DNA from 3 places in the Alkalibacillus sp. S2W genome. Region 3 is predicted to be linked to each of the others. Evidence: riboswitches for the same ligand, from Rfam matches in the RefSeq annotation. Region 3 holds a riboswitch; each other region holds the start of a gene.
What was found. A riboswitch is a leader RNA that binds a small molecule or an ion and turns the genes downstream of it on or off. The one in region 3 is predicted to bind thiamine pyrophosphate.
Positions count from the first base shown of each region.

Region 1: it holds a riboswitch for thiamine pyrophosphate, as region 3 does, so the genes downstream of both, ACKXGF_RS01860 (YkoF family thiamine/hydroxymethylpyrimidine-binding protein) here and ACKXGF_RS05430 (IS30 family transposase) in region 3, are expected to answer to the same signal.
Region 2: it holds a riboswitch for thiamine pyrophosphate, as region 3 does, so the genes downstream of both, ACKXGF_RS14135 (IS3 family transposase) here and ACKXGF_RS05430 (IS30 family transposase) in region 3, are expected to answer to the same signal.

Region 1 is NZ_CP177234.1:332,815-335,140, reverse strand. It holds gene ACKXGF_RS01870 (aldehyde dehydrogenase family protein) at 1-27, opposite strand, end outside; gene ACKXGF_RS01865 (HD domain-containing protein) at 101-751, opposite strand; TPP riboswitch at 863-965, shown strand; gene ACKXGF_RS01860 (YkoF family thiamine/hydroxymethylpyrimidine-binding protein) at 1,062-1,652, shown strand; gene ACKXGF_RS01855 (ECF transporter S component) at 1,663-2,268, shown strand; gene ACKXGF_RS01850 (ABC transporter ATP-binding protein) at 2,258-2,326, shown strand, end outside.
Region 2 is NZ_CP177234.1:2,734,275-2,736,600, reverse strand. It holds one part of gene ACKXGF_RS14135 (IS3 family transposase) at 1-896, opposite strand, end outside; one part of gene ACKXGF_RS14135 (IS3 family transposase) at 896-1,268, opposite strand; TPP riboswitch at 1,422-1,524, opposite strand; gene ACKXGF_RS14130 (YhgE/Pip family protein) at 1,892-2,326, shown strand, end outside.
Region 3 is NZ_CP177234.1:986,414-988,739, reverse strand. It holds gene ACKXGF_RS05430 (IS30 family transposase) at 1-1,007, opposite strand, end outside; TPP riboswitch at 1,250-1,351, opposite strand; gene ACKXGF_RS05425 (acetyl-CoA C-acetyltransferase) at 1,531-2,326, opposite strand, start outside.

The DNA of each region.
Region 1 (2,326 bases), 650 kb from region 3:
ATCAAGATAAGGTTGATATTGCAACATATATGTCATCACCTTTCATTTATAATAATGTTCTATAACACTATTCCACATTTAAACCAAAACGTAACACGATTTACGATTTTCCATCCCATTCAGCATAAAATTGTTCTAAATATGTTTCCATAAATTGATGACGTTTCTCTGCGATACGGTAACCTTCAGCTGTGTTCATTTGTTCTTTTAAGGTTAATAATTTTTCATAAAAATGATTAATCGCCGTATTGGTTTCATGGCGGTATTCATCTTCTGTCATAGTTTCGCGTGGTGATTCTTCGGGATGATGGATGAGATGGCCTTTAGACCCTGCATAGGTGAAACTTCGGGCAATACCAATGGCGCCGATTGCATCTAATCGGTCTGCATCTTGGACGACTTCCGCTTCACGGCTCGGTAATGTCTTGTAACCATGCTTGAATGAAATCGTATCGATGATGGCAAATATATGGTCAATTTGTTGCTCTGAAACGCGTTGATCTTCTAACCATTTCATGAGGTCTTGTCGACTCTCCGCCACATTGGAGGTGACTTTATCATCAATTAGATCGTGTAATAAAGCCGCCATTTCGACAACCCACCTATCAACATCAACTGTATCAGCTATTTGCTTGGCATTGTTAACGACACGCTGGATATGCCACCAGTCATGTCCAGAACCCTCAGAAACTAATTTACGATGGACGAATTTTTCCGTATTCTGAATCACTTGCTGCTCCCATTCATTCACTCAATATCACCCTTCATGACATGACCGTCGACAAAGACTAGCAATCTTAGACGTTTACAATCATGCTTTTATTTATTATGATGTAAGTATAACAAAACTGCATACGTGATGATCATGCACTAGGGGAGCTACGTCAAGTGGCTGAGAAGGTTGGACCTGACCCTCAAGACCCGAACTAGGTAATACTAGCGTGGGGAAGTGCAGTGAAGCTTAATCTACCATAAGTGTAACGACACAATAGCTGAACTGCATTCCCACGGGATGCAGTTTTTTTGTTATAAACAGACACTTTATAAGGAGGCGATTCGTCATGACGAATCAACAGTGCAACACAAGTCGTATTGCAGGGGTTCAATTCACGCTCTACCCAATGAGCGACAACTTTGTCGATATTCTTTTGTCCGCTCTGGATGAAGTTGACCAATCGAAAGTATGGAAGGAAACTGATGATGTCACAACTTGTGTAAGGGGCAAAATCGTGCATATCTTTGATGTGACCAAAGCAATCTTCTTACACGCTGCTAAAACTGGTGAACATGTTGCCATGACAGGCACTTATTCGATCGGGTGCCCTGGAGATAATGAAGCTGACGTCTATATGGCAGAATCAGATGCACCAGTGAACGCTCCTCAATTAGCCAATGCTCCACAACGTGCTGGTTGTAAGTTCGCAATTCACCCGCTTGGACGGGAGGACTATATGGACAAAATCTATGAACAAATTGATCTGTCCAAAGCACGCGGCGTTGATGTCAGTGCCGCCCATTATATGACGCGCCTTGATGGTGATGTGCAAGCGATATTTGATGCGATACAAGATGCGTTCGAAGCTGTCCAGCAAGAAGTATCACACACAACAATGACCTTTACTATTTCGGCAAATAGTCCGTCAAATAAATAGGGGGTAAACTATGACTAAACAATGGAAACTGAAAGAAATTGTTTTGCTGTCGGTATTAGGCGTCGTATTTGCGGTAATCTATCTATTAGCCTTTGGAATCGGCCAGGGACTTGTTGGCGCTCTAACACCTTTTGGCATTGGACCTCTTGGCTATGAATTTATTTATGGCATTTGGTTCATTGTCTCGATTATTGCTGCTTATATTATTCGCAAACCTGGCGCAGCCTTTATGTCAGAGTTAATCGCTGGGACTGTTCAAATCTTAATCGGAAGTCCAGCTGGCCCACAACTTATAATCAGTGCAGCTATTCAAGGACTAGGCGCCGAAAGTGCATTTGCTGTGACGAAATGGCAAGATTATCGGAAGCGAGTGTTAATATTAGCTGCTGTATTAACCGCAATCATTAGCTTCGCTTGGCATTTCTATTCATCTGGTTTCTTTGCATATGAAGCGTGGTTAGTTGGCGTTATGCTGATCACACGCATTATAAGTAGCATACTGATCATGGCTCTACTCGGTAAGTGGATTAGCGACCAATTGGCGAAAACAGGTGTTCTTCGTGGCTACGCGTTAGGAAAGGAGCGTCAACAAAACCGTGACCAAGATGCAGCTTAGTCCCGTCATATCCGTTCACAACTACAGCTTTAGCTACGAGACGTTAGACGAACCACTT
Region 2 (2,326 bases), 1.0 Mb from region 3:
TTGATATCGACCATGGTTGTAATACGTCATGTAATCTTCAATTGCTTGCTTCACGTCAAAAACAGAGGAACATGCTTTAAAATCAATGCCAACTTTCATGTGCCCAAAGAAAGACTCCATCGGCGCATTATCCCAACAGTTACCACGACGAGACATCGACTGATCTACGCCTAGGCCTCTTACTGTCTTTTGAAACTCAGAATGAGTGTAATGCATTCCCTGGTCGGAATGGATGAGACAGTCTGAATGAGCGACAAACTCCTCACGCTTCACTAACTTATCAAGTGTTGTATACATAATGTCCATCTTTAAAGAGGTCGAGAGGTGATAAGCTAAAATCTCTCGTGTTGCCCCATCTTTAATAACGGATAAATAAGCTTTTTGTCCTTTCGCATAGTAGATATAAGTGATATCCGTTAAGAGGACTTTATGCGGTTCTTGTTGATCGAATTGACGTTCTAATTTATTATCGCACGTTTGATGCTCTTGCGTTGTCTGAGCGATTTGTTTATAAGGATTCGCTCTGCGAATGGTGCACATCAGATTGTACTTCTTCATAATGCGGCGGATGCGTTTATGGTTCATCCCAATGTTATCTTCATTCTCTAAGATCATTTTGATTTGGAGAGCGCCAACTTTTCCTTTATATCGGCTGTGTATTTTCTCGATGAGCTCATAGGCAACCTCATCTTGTCGTTCTTTTTGTTGACGAGCTTCGTCTGATTTCAACCAGTTATAATAACCCGATCGACTGACGTCTGCTAATTCACAAAAATATTGAATTAACTGAGGAAAACCATACTCTCTAACCATTTGTTCAATCAATCGAAATTTGTCGGATATTGTTATTTCTTCTTCGACTGCCTTTCGAGTTCTTCTAGCTTTTTTACGAAGTCTAGTTCTGCCTCCAGATACGCAATGCGCGCTTCAGCTTTCTTTAGCTTGTCTTCAGAAGAAAGCTCTTTCGATGAAGGACGTCCTGTTGCCGATTTCCCAAGCCGTTCTGTAAAGAAACCGTCTTCTCCATACTTCTGAAACATATCTCGCCAACGCTTGATACATTCTTTGGGCTTTTTATCCCCAATAATGGATAAGTCGAATCCATGTTCAACAAAGATTTGATGCGGCCCTTTTCCTTGCTCATTTTCCTTTACAGCTTTCACTTTAAATTCAGGTGAATAAGAAATAGAACGATCTGAAACCTTGATGATATTGGAATTGGATTCTAGTTCTCTTCTTTGTGATTCGCTAAAAATAATTTTAGACATGTTTATAACCCCGCTCGTATTAGTTAATTCGATTATAAATGGATATTCAAGGTCATGAAACACAAAAACCCTGAATAAGGGCACTTTTTATCAGTGTCCTTATTCAGGGTATAGTTCAAATTTGGAGTGGTTTTGATACATGAAGACACTATGTATATTCCATCTCCACTTTCCTACGCTGGCATAATCCAGATCAGGTTATAAGGGATTAAGAAATAATTCTTATCTCAGCCTATTGGCATCCCTAGTGGGATATTTTATTCTTTTATTTAAATCGTATCTTATTTTTTTGTCAAACAAATATAAAAGTAAGTGTGTAGAGTTTTTAATACCTAGTTGAGCATTTTTATTATGTTAATATAGAGATGGAGAAGCGATTTATGTGCATTCAGATTTTGCACTTAGGACACATGTTGTCTTATTATGGTAATTATCACTTTTGTGTTAATTAAAGACTGGACAGAACAAGAACGAATGCTATCTGGTTGAAATTATAGTAAAATAGGAAAGAGATTTAGTTTTCAAACCAGGTGCTTTTTCTTTCGGTTAGGTTCTCTTTAAGATATATGAAGAGTACTTGAGATTAAGACTTTTAAATAATAAAGAATAAAGAAGGTATACACATGAAAAATAGTTGGAATGTTTTTTCGAATGATATGACGAACATAATACGTAATTGGGTGGCAGCTATTTTGATTGGAGGTCTCATCATATTACCATCATTATATGCATGGTTTAATATTGAGGCTTCCTGGGATCCTTATGGGCAAACCGACCAAATTCCAGTAGCTGTTGTCAATGAAGATGATGGGGGTCAGATTAGAGACGAAAAAATTAACGTTGGCGCCGATCTTGTTAATGAACTCAAGAGTAATGATTCAATGAATTGGCATTTTACAAATCGTGAAAAGGCAATGGAAAACCTGAAATATGGTGATTATTTTGCGGTGATTGTTATTCCGGAAGATTTTTCTGACAAACTATCAACGGTTATTACAGACAATCCAGAAAAAAGCAACATGGATTATTATGTAAACGAAAAGATTAATGCCATATCT
Region 3 (2,326 bases):
CGCGGATAGGTATTCATCCACGTTTGTACGCGTAAGGTTTGTTGCTGACTCACTTGACTGATGGGGTGACTTTTCGGTATAAACCGTCGAATCAATTTGTGCTGATTTTCGCTGGTGCCGCGTTCATAAGATGCATAGGGATGACTAAAATAGACTTGGGTCGTTTCTTTTAAATCCGTTTCTAACGTGCTGAACTCCGACCCGTTATCTGACGTGATGGTTTTAAACATGGCGCGCATGTCTGTGCCGGTTCGCTCGGCCAGTGACTGAACGGCTTTTGAAATCGATGATGCATCCTTTCGGTCGACTTTAATAACGCATTCAAACCGTGTTTTACGCTCGGCCAAGGTGAGTAATACCTCATCATCTTCACCTTTAACGCCCAGTACCGTATCAATTTCCCAGTGTCCGAACTCTGCTCTGTCTTCAATATGTTTCGGCCGCTCTTCAATGGAAGTACCTAACTTGCGCTTATTTTCTTTACCGTGCCGCCCGGTCTTTCTAGGTGCGCGACTGACTTTCTCAAGCAGGTCAATATTCTTCGTCCGCATAATGCCGATGTTGATCCAATGATAGAGTGTGGTAGTGCACGGTAGTAAGGCTTGGGCATACGGAAAATGGACTTTCAAATAACCGACGACAGCGTCTGGAGACCATCCGTCCTGAAGCATCTTGGTATCCGCCCATTCTATGAATGTAGGGATACCAACCCATTTCGGTATACGCCCGCAGTTTAACCGATTTTCTTCGTACTGACGTTGGCCGACATCTGGGAAATAAACGGGATGCGTATAGCGGTATGTTTTGCCATTTTGTTTCTGTTCTCTTGCTTGCGTCACCGAACCCCGTTTAATCTCATTATTGATTGTTTGCGGCGCACAGCCTAATACTTTGGCGATTTGACGGTGAGAATAGCCTTCCTGCTTTAACACTTGGATTTTTGACCGTTCATCCGCGCTTAAGTGTTTGCCCTTAGTGCGGGGCATGTTATCATTAAATGGCGTCATGTGATTTCATTCCTTTATTGAGTGTTGTGGTTAACTTCAATATAACATGAAATTCACATGGCGTTTTTTATGACTTAAGTGGCTAAGTTCATTATAAAATCCACCTTTTATATTTAATTTAGAAAATAACGAATAATCTAGCTGAATCACGTCATTTTCCAAATAAAAAACCACTTTCTTATACCAGACATAAGAAAGTGGTTGACTTGGATAATCTTGGACATAATTCACAATCCAATAAACTCCGAGCAACTACACTTCCCTACGCTGGTCCAAACCAGATCAGGTTCAAAGGGTCGGAATCATTCCTCTCAGCCAATTAAATGGCACCCCTAGCTTTGTTACATTAAAATTATTTGCTTGTTAAATTTATATTAACAAAACTCTGACATTATGTTAACCATTTTTCACTCTTAATTACTGTTATTTTATAACAAAGTCGATAAAGGAACCTTGGAATCGACTTTGCCATTCATGAATACTCACATTTTTTAGTGAGCTCACCACAAGACTGATTTCCTATTTATTGATTCTCAATCACCATCGCAATACCTTGACCACCGCCAATACATAAGCTAACAACGGCGTATTTACCTCCGCGACGTTTTAACTCATAAGCAGCAGTCAATAAGATGCGTGTGCCACTGACACCAACAGGATGCCCTAATGCAATCGCACCACCGTTAACATTTGTTTTATTGCGGTCTAACCCAAGCTCGGCTTCCACTGCCAAATACTGTGCAGCAAACGCTTCATTCACTTCAACTAAATCCATATCATCAAGGGGTAAACCTGCCTTTTTCAAAGCTCCATTAATGGCAGGTACTGGACCAATCCCCATTACTGTTGGGTCCACACCTGCTACGTGCCAAGCTTTAATCTCAGCCATGGGTGAAAGTCCGTGATCACGAACTGCTTTCTCACCAGCAACGACGACACTTGCTGCACCATCATTGATGCCAGATGAATTCGCAGCCGTTACGGTTCCATCTTCTTTGAACACAGGCTTCAGACCAGACAGCACATCAACTGATGAATCTGGTTTGATATGTTCATCTTGCTCCACTTCAAGACTCCCTTTACGACTTGTCACCGTCACAGGCACAATTTCTTCAGCAAAACTTCCCTTTTCAACTGCGTTAGAAGCACGTTGATGGGACTGGGCTGCATATTCATCTTGCGCTTCACGCGAGATTCCATACTGCTCTGATAATTTTTCAGCTGTCATCCCCATGCCTTTACCGGTATATTGATCGGTCAAAGTCGCGTTCAACATATCCGTGAATGATAACTCACCCATTTTCACACCTTTAAACCGT